4 regions of the Erwinia sp. V71 genome follow, and region 1 is predicted to be linked to each of the others. Evidence: predicted binding sites of a transcription regulator. Region 1 holds the regulator's gene; each other region holds the start of a gene.

What was found. The regulator PurR, encoded in region 1, represses purine synthesis genes. The targets are predictions, from matches to a motif close to CANGCAAACGTTTGCNTG.
Region 2: the regulator PurR is predicted to act here: its motif matches at 2,570-2,587, upstream of purT (formate-dependent phosphoribosylglycinamide formyltransferase).
Region 3: the regulator PurR is predicted to act here: its motif matches at 2,868-2,885, upstream of serA (phosphoglycerate dehydrogenase).
Region 4: the regulator PurR is predicted to act here: its motif matches at 3,438-3,455, upstream of ACSZO1_RS11465 (nucleobase:cation symporter-2 family protein).

The regions. Positions count from the first base shown of each region.
Region 1 covers NZ_CBFFRK010000033.1:14,572-19,567, forward strand. The annotation lists gene punC (purine nucleoside transporter PunC) at 255-1,445, opposite strand; gene punR (DNA-binding transcriptional activator PunR) at 1,562-2,506, shown strand; gene purR (HTH-type transcriptional repressor PurR) at 2,503-3,528, opposite strand; gene ACSZO1_RS09685 (YnhF family membrane protein) at 3,819-3,908, shown strand; gene ACSZO1_RS09690 (C40 family peptidase) at 3,984-4,805, opposite strand.
Region 2 covers NZ_CBFFRK010000066.1:1,989-6,984, forward strand. The annotation lists gene ACSZO1_RS14070 (prolyl oligopeptidase family serine peptidase) at 1-1,263, opposite strand, end outside; gene ACSZO1_RS14075 (tellurite resistance TerB family protein) at 1,392-2,048, opposite strand; gene ACSZO1_RS14080 (YebG family protein) at 2,167-2,490, opposite strand; gene purT (formate-dependent phosphoribosylglycinamide formyltransferase) at 2,628-3,806, shown strand; gene ACSZO1_RS14090 (bifunctional 4-hydroxy-2-oxoglutarate aldolase/2-dehydro-3-deoxy-phosphogluconate aldolase) at 4,007-4,645, opposite strand; gene zwf (glucose-6-phosphate dehydrogenase) at 4,860-4,996, opposite strand, start outside.
Region 3 covers NZ_CBFFRK010000024.1:31,281-36,276, forward strand. The annotation lists gene ACSZO1_RS08130 (YecA family protein) at 1-91, opposite strand, end outside; gene zapA (cell division protein ZapA) at 264-593, shown strand; RNA gene ssrS (6S RNA) at 634-817, shown strand; gene ACSZO1_RS08145 (5-formyltetrahydrofolate cyclo-ligase) at 884-1,477, shown strand; gene serA (phosphoglycerate dehydrogenase) at 1,538-2,776, opposite strand; gene rpiA (ribose-5-phosphate isomerase RpiA) at 3,068-3,727, opposite strand; gene ACSZO1_RS08160 (LysR family transcriptional regulator ArgP) at 3,850-4,752, shown strand.
Region 4 covers NZ_CBFFRK010000044.1:20,143-25,138, forward strand. The annotation lists gene fabY (fatty acid biosynthesis protein FabY) at 1-43, shown strand, start outside; gene ACSZO1_RS11460 (AsmA family protein) at 172-1,848, opposite strand; gene ACSZO1_RS11465 (nucleobase:cation symporter-2 family protein) at 1,989-3,386, opposite strand; gene recG (ATP-dependent DNA helicase RecG) at 3,530-4,996, opposite strand, start outside.

The DNA.
Region 1 (4,996 bases):
ACGGACTGAACCGTGCGCCTGATATCCGACGTAACACAGAGGATTGAAATTGAATGAAAAACACCCGGCAAAGTAGCCGGAGTATTATTTGCAGGGGTGTGTAGTCAATGCCTTGCCAGGAAACACCACGACAACCCTGTCTGGTCTGACATAATGATGTTAATTATTTGTTATGATTTATTGCCTTAAACGAGTATATGCTCACGTAAGGCAATATTCAATATATTATTGTTAGCTTGCTAATTAAGTCATTTCTATGGCTGTGAGGTGGCAGGGGTGTGACTTTCTTCTTCCTGCGCGCTATCGGCTAATTGTAGTGCATAACCGCCCGCGGCAAGTACGATGGTGCTCAGCATAATCGCCGTGGTACTCAGCAGTGGCTGAGTAATCAAGGCAGAAACAGCCATACTGGCGACAAAGCACAGCCCCAGCTGCAGCATATTCTGCAGCGCAGCCGCTTTGCCGGTGGCATGAGGGAAGGGTAGCAGCGCATTAGCCACGACAATCGGGTAGATTGCACCATTGGCCATCGCCATGCCACAGAATGGGATCAGCAATGCCGTCAGTGTCGCCTGCGTTGAGAGCGCCACGGCAAACAGCGCGGCAACGCTGATGGCATAACCCAGCAGCAGCCACGGTAACAGCTGTTTACCGTCAACACGCTGCAGCAGAGTACGGCAGCCAAAACCGCCGATTAAAAAGGCGATGGTCTGTGGCAGATAGCTGAGACCAATATCTGCGGGCGACAGCCCCAGGTCGGCGAGAATAAACGGCGAACCGGTCAGCCAGGCGAAAAAGCTGGCGGAGCAGGCGGCATAGATCAGTACATTGCCGCTGTAACTGCGTGATTTCAGTAACTGCAGAAAACTCACTGATTCCGCCGTTGCGGTTTTATGGCCAGCAGCAGGCAAACGCAGCGTCGGGATCAGCAGTGCCAGTGCGATCAACAACAGCGCAATAAAGATCGACCGCCAGTGAAAATGCTCCAGTAACCATGCGCCCAGCAACGGCGCCAGCGCTGGCGAGAGCGCCACCAGTGGCATAATCGTGGCGAACACGCGGTTTGCCTGCGCACCACTGTAGCGATCCACCACCAGCGCCTGCCAGCTGACGGCCGCCGCACAAACGCCAACGGCCTGCACAAAACGCAGTACCAGCAGCAGCGTGGCGTCATGAACCGCCATCATCCCGGCACAGCCGAGAGCGAACAGCGCCAGGCCGATGATCAGCACCGGCTTACGGCCAATACGATCTGACAGCGGCCCCCAAATCAGTTGTGCACAGGCAAAACCGGCCAGAAACAGACTCAGACTGGCGCTGATCGCGCCGGGTTGCGTCGCGAGATCCTGTTGCATCGCGCCAAAGGCGGGCAGGTACATATCAGTGGCGAGAAAACCCAGCATGCTGAGCAAGGCCAGGTAGATCATAAATCCTTTTGATTTCATCGGGGAACAACTCTTCTTTTGCAGGTAAATATCACGCGCAGAGTGTAAGCGGGTGCATCCCGCGTTGTGAAACGCTAATATTTGCCCGTTGCGTGCAAAAAATTTGTGAGCAGAACATGTGGTCAGAACATTCTCTTGAAGTGGTTGATGCTGTCGCGCGTACCGGCAGTTTTAGTGCGGCGGCCAGCGAATTGCATCGTGTGCCGTCTGCGGTCAGTTATACCGTGCGTCAGCTGGAGCAGTGGCTGGCAGTGCCCTTATTTGAACGTCGTCACCGTGATGTGGTCCTGACGGAAGCGGGTAAGGTGTTTATTGAACAGGGGCGCATTGTTATCAAAAAAATGCTCGCCACCCGTCGCCAGTGTCAGCAGGTGGCAAATGGCTGGCGTGGTCAGTTAAGTATTGCAGTTGACGCCATCGTCAAACCGCAGCGTACCAATCAGCTGGTGCTGGATTTCTATCGCCATTTCCCCGATATGGAACTGCATATCTCCTGCGAGGTATTTAATGGTGTCTGGGATGCACTGGATGATGGTCGTGTGGATATGGCGATTGGCGCTACCCAGGCGAGCCCGGTCGGGGGACGCTTTGGTTTTCGCGATATGGGGGCGCTGAACTGGCGTTGTGTGGTTCAGGCGCAGCACCCGCTGGCACAGCTGTCCGGTGTGATTGATGATGACACCATTCGCCAGTGGCCGGCACTGGCGCTGGAAGATACCTCACGTAATCTGCCACGGCGCAATACTTGGACGCTGGATAACCAGCGGCGGCTGGTGGCACCGCACTGGCGCAGCGCGATGGAGTGCCTGCAGGCAGGACTTTGTGTCGGTATGGTGCCCGGGCATCTCGCTGCGCCGCTCATTGCACAGGGCAAACTGGCGGAGCTGACGCTGACGACGGCATTCCCCGACAGCCACTGCTGTGTCACCTGGGCGGAACAAAGTGCCTCACCGGCGCTGAGCTGGCTGCTGGAGTATCTTGGCAGTGCGGAAACGATGAATGAAGAGTGGCTGCGTGAAGAGCTGTCACCGGCCAGCATAGTGGCCGGTACAGGAGATTAACGGCGATAATCGACGAACGGACCATCGGCAACTGAACGGCGCTCAATCAGCGACGGATGTACCTCGATGGTCTGCGATTCTTCGCGTTTGCTGGTGATACGATCCAGCAACATATCAAACGCAGTTTGTCCCAGGCGCTCTTTCGGCTGGTGGATGGTGGTCAGCGCCGGAGTGAAGTAGCGCGCGTTGCGCACATTATCATAACCGATCACCGAAATATCCTGCGGCACGCGCAGTCCTAGCTCATCAGCCGCACAAATCGCGCCCATGGCCATAATATCGCCACCGCAGAATACCGCGGTAGGGCGCTGTTTCTGCGCCAGAATTTGCTGCATCGCGCGATAGCCGGATTCCGGTTCAAAGTCGCCCTGCACAATCCACTCTTCGCGCAGCGGAATATTGGCTTCACTCAGTGCTTTCAGGAAACCGGCGTGGCGGCCACCCCCGGTATTGCGCTCCTGCTGGCCGGGAATGGCGCCGATATCGCGATGGCCACGATCAATCAGATAACGGCCTGCCATATAACCGCCTTCGAAGGCATTATCCAGTACCGTATCGGTAAAATCGCCGCGCGACTCGCCCCAGTCCATCACCACCATCGGAATGTTACGGTTCTCTTCCAGCATCTGCAGCAGATCGTCCGGGTATTCCGAGCACATCACCAGCAGACCATCGACGCGTTTTTGCGCCATCATCGACAGATAGGCACGCTGCTTCTGCAGATCGTTATGCGCGTTGCCGAGGATCAGCGTATAGCCTTTGGCGAAGCAGCGGTTTTCCACGGCTTCAATAATTTCCGCAAAATAGGGCGCTTCACTGGAGGTCGCCAGCAAACCAATCGATTTGGTGTGGTTGACCTTCAGACTGCGCGCCACCGCGCTTGGCGAATAGTGCAGCTCTTTAATGGCGGCCCACACCGCTTCGCGCGTCTCTTCCGCGACAAAGCGGGTTTTATTGATGACATGAGAAACCGTGGTGGTGGAGACACCGGCGCGTTTCGCCACATCTTTAATTGTTGCCATGAAACTGGTACTCCCGGGTTTATGTTAACCCTTTGATTGAAATCAAGTTAAACGTTTGCGTTTTATGCTCGTATTAGGGTGGCGAGCAGTCAGTATGTTGCAGCTGAATGACGTCGGGAAGGAGACTGACGTCAGGAAACACGGCAAGGCACAGGCACACGCTGTTGCAGTTGTTGCGCAACGAAAAAAAGGAATTCTATCAAGGCTGTGAGCAGAACACGAGATTTTTACCCGCTACTGTGGGAAAATAGTTACAGGTATTATTTGTAGGGTCTTTTAAGGAGTCGTAGATGGATACTGATCTGAAGTTATCGCTGATGACCACTGTTGGCGTGCTGCTGATGATTATTGCGTTCAGTTTTGTAGCGGTATTGAACTGATTTTACAGCAATTTAGTCGTTAAAAATAAAACGCCCGATGCATGCATCAGGCGTTTTTTTGTTTGCGCAACAAGGTTAGCGGATGGTTTTCGGCGTCATCACACGGCGCGCGCCGACATAGTGGCGCTGCCAGTACTCTTCGCTCAGGGCGCTGATCTGAATATCTTTGCCGGTGCGCGGTGACTGGATAAATTTGCCGTTACCGAGGTACACGCCAACATGATCCGCTGCACCACGATTGTTGATGCGGAAGAACACCAGATCGCCTTTCTCCAGTGATTCACGCTTGATCTGCGCGGCATCACGCAGGTGGTACATTTCATTAGCCGTGCGGGGGATCTTAATTTTTACCAGATCTTTGTAGGCATACCACACCAGCCCGCTGCAGTCGAAGCCGGAACGCGGTGAGTTACCGCCCCATAAATAGGGCTTGCCGAGCTGGCCCATCAGTTTGTTCATCGCGGTTTCACGGGCTTTCTGGTAGCGCTCGCGGTGCGCTTTGCTCATTTTTAACGGGCCATTGTCCACACTGGCGGCATCATTCTCTTCTGCGCCTTTGCGTTTACGCTGCGGCGCATAACGTTTAACCAGCAGTTTTTTCTCTTCACCACTGTTTTTGGCTTTGCTGAGGGAGAGGGCGGCAACGCTGGTTTTCTTCTTCGTTTGCGTGGTCTGCGCGGGAGTCTGGCGGGTTTTCTTTTCGGGTTTGCTGGTTTTGTTGCTGGTTTTCTTTTCGCTGGTTTTGACCGGGCGTTTCTTGCGGCGCTCATCCGCGCTGGCGCTTTTCTTCTCAGCCTTTTGCTGGCTGGCATTCATAGGGGTATGTGGCGATGCGTGCGCCAGATTAAAGAACAGCTGGGCAAAGGCCAGCATAAATAGTGTGATGAATAAACGCATGGTTATTTAAGATTAAGCTCTCATTCGCCTCTGAGAGGACCACACTCATATCCCACGACAACACACTGTTAAGCCGGTGTCAGTCATGGGGCCGTGATTCTGTCTGTCGCGCATGGCGGCAGGGTCTGGCAATTCTAATCTAACTTTTTCGCAAAAGGTAAGCGCTTTTTGGATTAATCAGTTTATTAATG
Region 2 (4,996 bases), on a different contig from region 1:
CCACAGGTGTTCGCTGCAATAGTGGCTGGCGTCAAAACCTTTCACTTCCGACTGTTTCAGTACCTGCCGCTCGCCGCTTTCCATATCCAGTTCAAACAGCGTTGATGGCGTGGTCATTGACGAGTAACCATACCGCAGCTTGCTGGTTTCCGGCGTGGGATTGTACGACAGCCAGGTAACATAGGCAGGATCGTCAAAGGCGATGCCAACGCTTTCGCCGCTGCGCTGATCAATATGGCGCAGGCTGGTCAGCCCGCGCTGGCGCTCTTCCACCACCAGCCAGTCACGGAACAGCTGGAAATCCTCCAGCACAATATGGTCGCGCGGCGCAATCACCGTTTCCCAGCGCGCAATATCAACATAATCCGTACGATACAAACCAAAGTTTTTGCCCTCATGGTTCGAACGAACATAAAAATGGTGGTTGTAGTGATCCACAGAGTATTCATGATCCTTATTGCGCGGAGAGAATACCTGCGGCTGCGCCTCAGCGAACTCAGCATCAAGCAGCAGCACTTCACTGGTAGTGGTGCTGTTAAGCGCAATCAGAATAAAGTGTTCCGAGGTGGTTTTATGCACGCTGACGTAAAAGGTGTCGTCCGCTTCTTCATACACCAGCTGGTCGGCGCTCTGCGGTTCACCGATCGTGTGCCGCCAGACCTGGTACGGCAGCAGCGTCTTTTTATTCTTACGCACATAGTAGAGCGTGCGGGAATCATTGGCCCAGGCGAAGCTGGCGGAAACATCTTCCAGCACCTCCGGATACCATTTGCCGGTGCTGAGATTGCGGAAGCGAATGCCGTAAATCCGCCGCGAGAGGAAATCTTCCGCCAGCGCCATAATGGTATTGTCAGGACTGATGTCCAGTGCGCCCAGGGTATAGAATTCACTGTGCGACGCACGCTGGTTGGCGTCGAGCAATATCTCCCACTCGTCCGGCGTGGCGGTATCGGCGGGCTGGCGGGTATAAATGGCGTACTCATTGCCATTCTCATAACGCCGCTGATAGCGGAAACCACTCTTCACATACGGCACGGAGTGATCCTGCTGCGGGATACGGTCGATCATCTCTTTCAGCAGGCTGTCCTGCAGCGCTTTCTGGGAATCCATCACCCACTTGCCGTAATCATTTTCCGCGTGCAGATAGTCGAGTACCGCCGTATCTTCACGCTCATCATCGCGCAACCAGTAGTAATCATCCTGACGCGTATCGCCATGCAGGGTCATTATGTGGGGAATTTTTTTGGCTTTAGGTGGGGTCATCGCGCATTAACACCGTTGTGAGTCATAGTGTTAAGGGTGGCATCTGTGCGCATGATTGCCAAGCGGTAAACCACAAGAAAACAACAGAAAAAAATAGCCAGGCCGGTTTTTTCCGGCCCGGATGATAATCAGGCGGGTAACTTTTGCTTTTCGTCGCGAATATCGCGGGCGATATCGTCACGTACATCCTGCGGGATTTTCAGTGCATCGCCCAGCGCCTGCAGATAGCTGCGCTCCATAAAGTGGTCGACATCAATCACGGCGTTGCTGAGAAAGTAGAGTTCCAGCGCCTCTTCTTCATTGCGGATATCCCGCGCCAGCAGCTGCGGGTCGAGCGGCTGGTCGATGGCCTGCTGGATCAGTTTTTCGCCCTGCGCACCGACTCCCAGCTGATGCACATTCTGCTCAATCGCCTGGCGCTCCTGCTGATCAATATGGCCGTCACTTTTCGCCGCGAACACCAGGGCAGTAATCAGACGCGCAGCACGCGCATCCACCGGGGTTTCACTGTGGCCAAACTGCGGTTCGTTCTGGTGAGATTCGCTGACGCGCTGCTTGTATTTGTTCCACAGCACCGCGCCTGCCGCGGCGCTGCCGCCGATAATCAGCGCATTTTTGCCATATTTGGCCAGCAGGTTACGTGATGATTTGCTGGCAATCAGTAAGCCCGCTAGACCACCCAGTGCACCCGGCGCCAGCATTTTGCTGAGGCCTTCCCCACTGCTTTTGCCATGGCTTTTACTGTTGCCTAATACGGATTGAATTTGCTGCAGCCAGTTGTTCATCTCATTTCCTTTACCACTCAGAATGGAATTCAGAGTAGAACAATGGACGTCAAGAAGCGTAAGCGGAAGAAAAGACGGGAAAATAACAGGCGACCGGCAGTCGCCTGTCGGGAGATGATCAGGCAACCTTCACTGCACGCACAGGTTTGGCATCATCCTGCCCGCCCGCTTCGCTTGCGCTGCTGGCAGCGGATTCAGCTTCAGCCTGCGGCATTTTGCTGGTGCGCAGAATATGCTGCACGCTGTCTTTGTTTTCTGCCAGATACATGCCCAGCGCTTCCAGCTGTTCCTCTTCCAGGCCAATCTGGCTGGCGCCCAGCCAGTCGGAAAAGACTTCAGCCATATCCAGCAGCTTATCGTAAGCATCCGCATCTTTTTTGCTGACAAAGGTCATCTTTTCCTCACCTTTTCTCACTACGACGTATTTTACTTCAACAGCCATGATCTCAGCCTCGTTTAACTGTATTTATATCCAGTATATCAGCCATTTTTTTTCCCGGCAAGCGGGCAAAGCAGATGCCCGCGCAAACGTTTTCGTTTATACTGCGCGCGATTTTATCATCCATTCAGGTAGCTATTATGACGACTCTTGGAACCGCGCTGCGCCCTGCCGCAACCCGTGTAATGCTGTTAGGTTCAGGTGAACTGGGCAAAGAAGTGGCGATTGAATGCCAGCGTTTAGGCGTAGAAGTAATTGCCGTTGACCGCTATGCCGATGCCCCGGCCATGCATGTGGCACACCGCAGCCATGTGATCAATATGCTGGATGGCGAAGCGCTGAAAGCGCTGGTTGCGCAAGAGCGTCCTGATTATATCGTGCCGGAAATCGAAGCGATTGCCACCGATATGCTGATTGAGCTGGAAAAACAGGGCCAGCGCGTGGTGCCAACGGCCCGTGCCGCACGTCTGACCATGAACCGTGAAGGGATTCGTCGTCTGGCCGCGGAAGAGCTGGCGCTGCCAACCTCTACCTACCGTTTCGCTGACAGCAAAGAAGCCTTCCTGCAGGCCGCAGAGGAAATTGGTTTCCCGTGCATCGTCAAGCCAGTGATGAGTTCTTCCGGTAAAGGTCAGAGCTTTATCCGTGATGCAGCGCAGCTGGATCACGCCTGGGAGTACGCACAACAGGGTGGCCGCGCGGGCGCCGGACGCGTCATCGTGGAAGGTGTGGTGAAATTTGATTTTGAGATAACCCTGCTGACCATCAGCGCCATTGATGGCATTCACTTCTGTGCGCCAATCGGCCACCGTCAGGAAGATGGTGACTACCGTGAATCCTGGCAGCCACAGCAGATGAGCGATCTGGCGCTGCAACGTGCGCAGGACATCGCGCAGAAAGTGGTCAGTGCGCTGGGCGGTCATGGTCTGTTTGGCGTTGAGCTGTTTGTCTGCGGCGATGACGTGGTGTTCAGCGAAGTGTCACCTCGCCCGCACGATACCGGTATGGTAACGCTGATTTCTCAGGATCTGTCGGAATTCGCCCTGCATGTGCGCGCCTTCCTCGGCCTGCCGGTTGGCGGCATTCGCCAGTATGGCCCGGCAGCGTCAGCCGTGATCCTGCCACAGCTGGACAGTGACAATGTGCAGTTTAGCGGCGTCCCTGCGGTGTTGGGTGCCGGTCTGCAACTGCGTCTGTTTGGTAAGCCGGAAATTCGCGGTCAGCGCCGTCTGGGTGTGGCACTGGCAACGGCGGAGACGGTTGAGCAGGCGGTTGAGCGTGCGATTGCCTGTGCCGGTGGGGTGAAGGTTAGCGGTTAACGCCGAGTGACTCCTTCCGCCATATATGCAATGGGGTCACCATTCGCGCCGTTCTGCTCCTTCCCCCGCAAGCGGGGGAAGGCTGGGATGGGGGAGCCAACGGCCAAGATGCTGAGTCGTTGGTTCCCCCTCTCCTGCCCTCCCCCATTCTAAGGGGGAGGGAGAATCATGCCCCTGCTATGAGGGAGAAGAAATAGAGATTATCTCGCCCCTGCCACCGCGTCACGCGCCAGCTGAGTAATCCGTCCCCAGTCCCCAGCTTCCAGCGCATCATTTGGCACCAGCCATGAACCGCCGATACAGAGCACGCTTTTCAGCGCCAGATAATCACGATAGTTCGCCGGCGAAATGCCGCCCGTCGGGCAGAAACGCACCTGCGGGAATGGTCCGCCAATCGCCTGCAGCGCTTTTACGCCACCGTTAGCTTCCGCCGGGAAGAATTTAAACTCTTTGAGGCCGTAGTCCATCCCCAGCATCAGTTCAGACACGGTGCTGATACCGGGAATTAACGGGATTGAACCTGCGGTTGCCGCTTTTAATAATGGCTCGGTCAGCCCCGGGCTGATAGCAAATTTCGCGCCCGCTTCCGTCACTTCGTGCAGTTGCTGAGTGTTGATCACCGTCCCGGCACCGACAATCGCGTCCGGCACTTCTCTGATCATCGCGCGCAGTGCATCCATCGCCACCGGCGTACGCAGCGTCACTTCCAGCACGCGCACCCCGCCCGCCACCAGCGCCTTCGCCATTGGAACCGCATGCTCCAGCTTATTGACCACAATCACCGGCACCACAGGCCCGGTCGTCAAAATCTGTTCAGCACTCGTTTTCCAGTTCTTCATCAGTCTTTATCCCCCGTCAGGCCCGCTGCGGGTCACGCTGACGGCAGCAGGCGAAAGCGACGCTTATCCGGCGTCAGGAATGTGATAGCGGATCTACCATACATGATCTGCTTCCACGCCGTCCATGCGTTAGCGCAATTTTTAAAACTGTGGTTCATTTTTATAGGGGCGAAAAAAACCCGCAGAGTGCGGGTTTTGATTATTCAGCGACTGATTACTCGAATTCGTTCCAGGAACGGCCATCACGGGTGATCATCGCTACTGACGCGACAGGCCCCCAGGTACCGGCCTGATACGGCTTCGGTGCTTCTTTATCCGCAGCCCAGGCTTCCATGATGGAGTCCACCCACT
Region 3 (4,996 bases), on a different contig from region 1:
CGTGCATTTCCGCTGGCGTCATCCCAACGCCCTGCTGTGTTAACGCGGAGGCCAGAGCATCATAGCCCGGCATAGAGTTCTGGATAGACATACGCATTCATCGTCGTTGACAGGATTAGTTCGTGTTATGCTACCACCAGGTGCCTTGCCGATTCCAGAAAGGGCTTGTTTCTTCTGTTTAGGGTAGCTATAGTGGCGCCCCTCCCAAGCCCTTGAGTGGTAAGGGTGAATTTGCGGGCGTAGTATTCAGTCAGGAAGGTGGCATGTCTGCACAACCGGTAGATATTCAAATTTTTGGCCGTTCATTACGGGTAAATTGTCCGCCTGAACAGCAAGATGCGCTGAACATGGCGGCACAGGACCTGAATCAACGGTTGCAAGATTTAAAAGTTCGCACTAGAGTCACAAATACTGAGCAGCTGGTATTCATTGCCGCGTTGAATATTTGTCATGAACTGGCGCAGGAAAAAGTCAAAACACGTGACTATGCCGCCAACATGGAACAACGCATTCGCATGTTACAGCAGACCATTGAACAGGCATTACTTGAGCAAGGTCGCATAACTGATCGCCAGGGTGCAAAGTTCGAATAACACTTCATGGTTAACTGTGGTACAGTGACGGTGAAGTAAATTTTCTCTGAGATGTTTGCAAGCGGGCCAGTCCCCTGAGCCGATATTTCATACTTACAGAGTGTGACGCTCCGTAACCTGTGAGCATGCTCGGTTCGTCCGAGAAGCCTGATGGTTGCGACGGCATACTCACCTTGAACCAAGGGTTCAAGGGTTACAGCCTGCGGCGGCATCTCGGAGATCACCTTCTTTTCTTAACGGTCATACCGTTTCTGCCCTCGGGCAGCAAAACCAGCCATCACGAGTTCCCTATGACATCTTTCACACTGTTTGATCGTCAGGATATTCGTACCCATGTGCGCCATCTGCGCCGCGCGCTTAGCGACGAACAACAACAACAGGCAGCCGAACTGGCCGCTGAACATGCGCTGAATTTTCTCCCGATTGCTCAGGCACAGCGTATCGCACTGTTTCTCTCCGTCGATGGTGAACTGAATACCCGTCCCCTGATTGCCCACCTGTGGCAGCAAAAAAAGCAGCTGTACCTGCCGGTATTGCACCCTTTTGCCCGCGGGCAGCTGATGTTTCTGCGCTACGACGAACATACCGAGCTGCAGCCAAACCGGCTGCGCATTCCGGAACCGCCACTGGATATCCGCAATCTGCTGCCGCTGAGCGAGCTGGATGTGGTACTGATGCCGTTAGTGGCATTTGATAGTGAGGGCAACCGGCTGGGAATGGGGGGCGGTTTTTATGACCGTACCCTGCAGAACTGGCAACAGTATCGGATGCAACTGGTAGGATTCGCCCATGACTGTCAGCGGGTGGAACAATTGCCAGTGGCGCGCTGGGATGTCCCGCTGTCAGCGATGATCACGCCGGGCAAGTTGTGGCAATGGCCATAAACACAAGCAGAGATCGGGTGTGATAAAACAAGGGAGCCTTTCGGCTCCCTTGTTGCGCCATCAGTACAGCAGACGCGCGCGGATGGTGCCAGGAATCGCCTTCATCAGTTGCAGCGCTTTATCCGCCACATCCTGCTCTGCGTCGATATCAATCACCACATAACCCATCTGCGGAGTCGTCTGCAGATACTGGGCGGCAATGTTGATGCCCTGCTCAGCGAAGATCTGGTTAATCGCAGTCAGCACACCAGGACGGTTTTCATGGATATGCAGCAGACGGCTGACGGCTTCACCATGCAACGGCAGCGACGCTTCCGGGAAGTTAACCGCGGTCAGGGTTGAACCGTTATCGGAATATTTCGCCAGTTTACCGGCCACTTCAATACCGATATTTTCCTGTGCTTCCTGAGTAGAACCGCCGATATGCGGGGTCAGGATCACGTTATCAAACTGACACAGCGGCGAGTTGAACGGATCACTGTTGGTCGCCGGCTCGGTCGGGAATACGTCGATTGCCGCACCAGCCAGATGCTTATCTTTCAGCACCGCGCACAGTGCCGGGATATCCACCACAGTACCGCGTGAGGCGTTAATCAGCAGTGAACCGGGTTTCATCAGCGCCAGCTCTTGCGCGCCAATCATGTTCTGCGTGGCGACCGTTTCCGGCACATGCAGGCTGACCACATCGCTCATGTTCAGCAGGTCAGAAAGATGGCGCACCTGCGTGGCGTTACCCAGCGGCAGTTTGTTCTCGATATCATAGAAGAACACGTGCATGCCCAGGCTTTCCGCCAGCACGCCCAGCTGCATACCGATATGGCCGTAGCCAATGATACCCAGCTTCTTGCCGCGTGCTTCGTAAGAGCCTACCGCCAGTTTATTCCACACGCCGCGATGAGCTTTGGCATTCGCTTCCGGAACACCGCGCAGCAGCAGCAACAGTTCGCCAATCACCAGTTCGGCAACGGATCGGGTATTGGAGAAAGGCGCATTGAACACCGGAACCCCACGTTTCGCTGCTGCAGTCAGATCGACCTGGTTGGTGCCGATACAGAAGCAGCCCACTGCCACCAGTTTTTCCGCCGCGGCGAAAATCTCTTCGGTCAGATGGGTACGCGAACGGATGCCAACAAAATGCGCATCACGGATGGATTCTTTCAGCGATTCGCTGTCCAGCGCGCCTTTATGAAATTCGATATTGGTATAGCCTGACGCGCGCAGATTTTCCAGCGCGCTCTGGTGGACACCTTCCACCAGCAGGAATTTAATCTTGTCTTTCTCCAGTGATACCTTTGCCATTTCCCGACCTTAATTTTGCAGACAGATGTAACTGATATACCCGAGGTATAAGCCAGCCTTCTGTCAAAATATCAAAAAATACGCTGGCGGCAATACAAACGATTGCCTTGCCCCCAGCACGGCGGCATCGTCAGACAGCACAATGTAACAGATTATAGCGATTCGCTTCACCCGGGCAGAATGAAGGTGCAACAGGCCTCACTTATGTGACATAAGTCACCAAATTTAACCTGTTGAAGAAAAGATATTTTTTAGCAGTAAATAACTGCCGGCGCCGCCGCGCCGGACAGATCATTTTTCGATAGTTTTGACGCCATCTGGCGTGCCAATCAGCGCCACATCCGCGCCACGGCTGGCGAACAGCCCGACAGTGACGACACCGGGAATCGCATTGATCGCTTTTTCCAGCGCAATCGGGTCAAAAATCTGCAGATTATGCACATCAAGAATAATGTTGCCGTTATCGGTCACCACATTCTCGCGGTATTGCGGCAGGCCACCCAGTTTCACCAGCTCACGGGTCACGTGCGCACGCGCCATCGGGATCACTTCCACCGGCAGCGGGAATTTACCCAGCACGTCGACCTGTTTCGAGGCATCGGCAATACAGATAAATTTGTCGGTAACCGCCGCGACAATCTTCTCACGCGTCAGAGCCGCACCACCGCCTTTGATCATATGCATCTGCGGGTTGATCTCATCCGCGCCATCAACATAAACCGCCAGCGAGTCCACTTTATTGAGATCGAATACATCAATGCCTAAGCTGAGCAGCTTAGCGGTTGAGGCTTCAGAACTGGAAACCGCGCCCTCAATCTGATCTTTTATCGTGGCCAGTGCATCAATAAAGTGTGAGGCGGTCGAGCCGGTGCCAACACCTACTACGGTTCCGGGCTGTACGTATTTTAGTGCGGCCCAGCCAACTGCTTTTTTCAGTTCATCCTGCGTCATGATATGTTTAAAGCCTCAGCTGCATTGAAGTGCCTTAGTATAGATTGATCGCTTAGGTCAGGGCAAAAGCCAGATTTTGTGGCATAGTGCTGGCATCCCACCTGAAGGAGAAGACAACCACAATGAAACGCCCGGACTACAGAACGCTTCAGGCGCTGGATGCGGTGATCCGTGAGCGCGGTTTTGAACGCGCCGCACAAAAATTATGTATTACCCAGTCTGCCGTATCGCAGCGCATTAAACAGCTGGAAAATATGTTCGGCCAGCCGCTGCTGGTACGTACTGTTCCGCCACGCCCGACGGAGCAGGGGCAGAAACTGCTGGCTCTGCTGCATCAGGTGGAACTGCTGGAAGAGGAGTGGCTGGGTGATGAACAGGGTGGCACCACCACCCCACTGCTGCTGTCACTGGCGGTCAACGCCGACAGTCTGGCAACCTGGCTGTTGCCGGCGCTGAAAGATGTGCTGAGCGATTCGCCGGTGCGTCTGAACCTGCAGGTGGAAGATGAAACCCGCACCCAGGAGCGTCTGCGTCGTGGTGAAGTGGTGGGCGCGGTCTCCATTCAGCCGCAGCCGCTGCCGAGCTGTCTGGTCGATCAGCTGGGTGCGCTCGATTATCTGTTTGTTGGTTCGAAAGAGTTTGCTGAACGTTATTTCCCGAATGGCGTCACCCGCTCGGCACTGCTGAAAGCACCTGCAGTCGCCTTCGACCATCTTGATGATATGCATCAGGCGTTTTTACAGCAGAACTTCGATCTGTCACCGGGCAGTGTGCCCTGCCATATCGTTAACTCGTCGGAAGCCTTTGTGCAGCTGGCACGGCAGGGATCGACCTGCTGTATGATCCCGCACCTGCAGATCGAAAAAGAGCTGGCAAGTGGTGAGCTGATTGATCTGACACCGGGGCTGTTGCAGCGTCGTATGCTGTACTGGCACCGCTTTGCGCCGGAAAGCCGCCTGATGCGCCGGGTGACTGATGCACTGTTGTCGCATGGCCATCGTGTTCTCAGACAGGATACGGAATAAAAACAGTGCGCCGGTTTTGTTGTCAGACGACTCATCAGGTCAAAGCACAAAGCACCTGAAACCGTGCAGCAACAAATCAGTTCAAGGCACAGGGAACACGGTTAGCGGAGGAAAGCGTCCCGCGCCATGGACGGCGCGGGACGAACGCCCATGGATGGCTGCTTTTGCGTCTTGCCGGAGCTGACCGTGTTCCCTGGGCAGCCACGAGACTAAAAGCGACGCTCCCGAGCTTTAAGCTGATTCG
Region 4 (4,996 bases), on a different contig from region 1:
TGGGCCGCTGGAAGAGGGCGGCGGCGGGCAGATGATTAACTGATCCCTCTGCTCACGCCCACAAAATGGGCGGGGCATGTCTCCCTGTTCTCCCTCCGTCATAGCATGAATTAAGGCTGGCTGTTCTCTTTGCTCCCCCATAACATGGGGGAGCAAACAACCCCCCAGACCTTAAGGCTGCAACGTCCCGTTCACCATATTCTGCTGTATGCTCTGTTCGCTGGTGGTGACAGACAGTGAGCCGCTGGCGCTCTGGCGCAGCGGCGTTGCTGCCGCCAGGCTGGCGTTCAGTTTCAGCTGCATATTGCCTTTGCCGGACGCTGGCACGGCGGGCCAGCCCCAGTTATGCAGCACATCCGTCGCGACTGAGCGGCCATTCAGCGTCAGCGCAACAGGGCGCGCAGGCTGCTGCCCGACGGTCACCAGTCCTTCCAGCATTCCTTCTCCGGCAAACGCACTCATTTCGGTGACATTAATCTGGTTGTTGTCAGCGGTTAATGCCAGCGAAGGATGACGTAAATCGGTACGGTTAAACGTCGCTTCCGCGGCGTTCAGATTCAGCGTGCCGGACCAGATGCCCCACTGGTGATTGCGCGCCAGCAACAGATTGCTGCCGTTGCCATCGAGTGCCGTCATCTGGAACGGGAAAGCCGGATTAATATCGATCACCAAATTACGGCTGGCGGAGAAGCGACTCACCGTCACGCTGTCCAGCCAGCCCGGCAATTGCTGCATCCAGCGATCACGCCAGTTTTCTGGCAGAGTGTATTCCAGCCCGGCGATCACCAGTTCATCCAGCGTCAGGCGCTGCTGCGCTCGGTTCCACTGGCCCTGGGTGCGCACCAGACCATTTACCCAGCGTGAACTGAACTGGGTGATATTGATGCCCTGTGGCGAGAAGTCGAGATTGGCAATCGGATCATTCAGCGTCAGCTGACCATTGATAAAGTTGCTGGCGTTCATCGACAGTGAACCGCCATTACTTTCCCAGTCGCGGTTGCGCAGGGTGATATCTTTCAGCGTCAGGTCGAGGTCGGTCACTGCCCAGTCCGGCCCCTGCAGGCGGGCATTCGTGATATCCACACGTTCAAACGTGACCGACGGCAGGTCGAGAATAGGCTGCAAAAAGTCACTGAGTGACTGACTGGATTGCAGGCGAATATCATTCAGCCGCAGATTGGCGATACGCCAGTTACCGGCGGCATCACGCTCGGCGTTACCCGTCAGCGAGCCGCGCGCCAGATCCGCGCCAACGTTGCTGAATACCAGCCGTTGCTGATCAATGCGTCCCTGCAGCAGCACATTGTTGCCGGGCACACCATTAAGCGTCATTGATCCGGCGCTCAGCTGGAAGTTCGCACTGTCACCCAGCACATTATTAGCGACCGGCTGCCATGGCATCACGCCACCATTCACGCGTTCGGCCGTAATCGGTAATACGGTATGCGGGCTGGTGACCGCCATATCGCTTAACTGCAGGCGATTAGCCTGCAGCGGCCAGGCAACACGGTTATCGGAAACGTCCAGAGTGCCGCCCGTGACTTCGACGCTATCGAAATGCAGTGGTTCGCTGAACTGCGTCAGGGCAAAGCCCAGGTCAACGCTTTTGGCAACCACGACGGCCGGTTCGCCATCGTGACCAAAGGTGACGTCATTCAGAATCAAATGTGAGGGGTCGGAAAAACGGTATTCCACCTTAGCAACTGACAGATGGTAATCGGTATTATCGCTGATCCAGCGACTGGTCCAGTCTGCGCCCCAGCGGGTCTGCAGCACAGCAAACAGCACCACGATCACCAGCAGCACCAGTAACAGCAGTGTCAGAAGAAATTTTCCGATAAATTTCATCACGTCTTCCCTATGAATTTCCGGTATCCGGTTGTTATGCCTGAATTGCCCGGCTAGCTCAACAGGCTGGATGTAAAGTCAGAAAAACTCAATGAAAAGTCGACAGAAATACGGGCGAGGAGTTCCTCGCCCGGGGCAGGTTATTTCTCCTGCGCGTCTGGCGGGAAGACCAGGTTCAGGACGATGGCAGTGATACCGCCAGCGGCAATGCCGGAAGAGAGCAGGGTTTTCAGCCAGTCTGGGGCAAACTGCAGGATCAGCGGCTGCTGTGAAACACCGAGGCCAACGGCCAGCGACAGCGCGATAATCATGATCGCACGGCGATTCAGTGGCTCGCGCGAGACGATACGCACACCAGACGCCGCGATGGTGCCAAACATCACAATGGTTGCGCCGCCCAGCACAGGTTCAGGGATATGCTGCACAAAACCGCTCACTGCCGGGAACAGGCCAAGAACGATCAGCATCAGGGCAACAACAAAACCTACGTAGCGGCTGGCGACGCCCGTCAGCTGGATGACACCGTTATTCTGACCAAAGCAGGAGTTCGGGAAGGTATTAAACAGTGCCGAAACAAATGAGTTCAGGCCATTGGCCAGCACACCGCCTTTCAGGCGTTTCATATACAGCGGACCACTAACCGGTTGCTCAGACACGTCGGAAGTCGCGGTGATATCACCAATGGTTTCCAGTGAGGTCACCATAAAGACCAGCATCAGCGGGATCAGCAGGTTCCAGTCGAAACCAAGACCATAGTAGAACGGTTGCGGTACAGCGATAAGCGCGCTGTTGGACGGCGTGGTATTGTCCGGCAGCATACCCAGCGCCCAGGCCAGTGCATAACCGACCGCCATGGCGATCACCAGTGACGCGACGCGCAGATACGGATTACGCTGACGGTTAAGGAGAATAATCACCGCCAGCACCACGCCTGCCAGCAGCAGGTTTTTCGGTGCGCCAAAGGTGTGATCGTTCATCGCGGCAAAACCGCCACCGATGGAGGTGAGGCCAACCTGGATCAGCGACAGGCCGATAATCATCACCACAATGCCGGAAACCAGCGGGGTGATAATGCGCCGTGCCAGATGCAGCACGCGCGACAGTAGCATCTCGGTGCAGGAAGCGACCATCAGGGTGCCAAACAGCGCTGCCATCATGGTTGGGATATCAGCACCGCCGTTTTTCAGCGCCAGGCCACCCATAATCAGTGGCGTCACGAAGTTAAAGCTGGTGCCCTGAATGGAGAGTAATCCGGAACCGACGGGTCCCCAGGTTTTAATCTGCAGAATCGACGCCACGCCGGAGGCGAACAGCGACATACTTATAATGTGTTGCGTATCCTGCGCCGGTAAGCCCAGCGCCTGGCAAATCAGCAGGGCAGGGGTGATAACCGCAACAAACATCGCCAGCAGATGCTGGCAGGCAGCAAACAGGGTTTGCGGCAGCGGTGGACGATCTTCAAGGCGGTAAATCAGTTCACTCTTCGCGGCCGGTTTAGTGGCAGGCGTGGCACTGGCGAGATCAGTTTCTGCGGACATTGTTACGGTTCCCGGGGTAGAAAAGTGGCGATTTTAATCTTCTGTCGGCTAAAAGCAATCGTTTGCCGCTGTTCTGTTGTGATTTAGCAAACGATTAGCTGAGAGGTTACAACTGCGATACAAAGTTCTGGAGTAAGCGGGGATCAGGCGTTGGTATAACGTTCAGTTTCCGGCAGCCAGCGTTCAATCAGCGCCTGTGCCTGTTCAGGGTAATGCTGGTGGATATGGCGTGCCACACGCTGCACTTCCGGGATCATCGCCTGATCACGCAACAGGTCGGCGACCTTAAACTCGGCATTACCGGTCTGGCGCGTGCCCAGCAGTTCGCCGGGGCCGCGGATCTCCAAGTCACACTGGGCAATCACAAAGCCGTCATTGCTGTCGCGCAGCACCTGCAGGCGCTTTTGCGCGGTTTTGCTGAGTGGCGCTTTGTACAGCAACACGCAGTGAGATGCGATCGCGCCACGGCCGACGCGGCCACGTAACTGGTGCAGCTGCGCCAGCCCGAGACGTTCCGGGTTTTCGATAATCATCAGGCTGGCATTCGGCACATCCACGCCAACTTCAATAACGGTGGTGGCCACCAGCAGTTGCAGCTCACCCTGCTTAAAGGCCTGCATCACCTCTTGTTTTTCCTGTGGCTTCATCCGGCCATGCACCAGGCCGACATTCAGGTCCGGCAATGCGGCTTTTAGCTCTTCCCAGCTGGCTTCCGCCGCCTGTGCTTCCAGCAGTTCAGACTCTTCAATCAGTGTGCAGACCCAGTATGCCTGGCGCCCCTCTTCGCGGCAGGCGCTTTTCACGCGCGCGATAATGTCTGCGCGGCGGCTGTCGGGAATCGCCACCGTGGTGACGGGGGTGCGTCCAGGCGGCAGTTCATCAATGGTGGACGTATCGAGATCGGCATAGGCGGTCATCGCCAGAGTCCGTGGGATCGGCGTGGCGGTCATAATCAGATGGTGCGGATGGAAGCCCTGCTCTTCGCCTTTTTCCCACAATGCCAGCCGCTGGTGGACGCCAAAGCGGTGCTGCTCATCGATAATCACCAGTGCCAGTCCGTTGAACTGTACCTGCTCCTGGAAAATGGCATGGGTGCCAACAATCATCGACACCTCGCCGCGGGCGATAGCTTCCTGCTGTGCCTGACGCGCTTTGCCTTTCTGTTTCCCGGCCAGCCAGCCCACTTCAATGCCCAGCGGCGCAAACCACTGCCGGAAATTATTAGCATGTTGTTCGGCCAGCAGCTCGGTTGGCGCCATCAGCGCCACCTGTTTGCCATACGCGATCACATTCAATGCCGCCAGTGCGGCGACCAGGGTTTTCCCGGAGCCGACATCACCCTGCACCAGACGCATCATCGGGTAGTCTTTCGCCAGATCAGCAATGATTTCGCCCACTACCCGTTGTTGCGCGCCAGTGGGTTTAAACGGCAGAGCCGCCAGCAACTGATCACTCAGTTGCTGCCGGGCAGGCATAGGCAGGGCATGGTAGCGCTGCGCGCCAGCACGCACGGCCAGCATACTGAGGTTATGCGCCAGCAGCTCTTCCATGATCAGGCGACGTTGCGCAGGGTGCTTGCCGCTGTCCAGGTCGGTCAGCGCCATATCTGG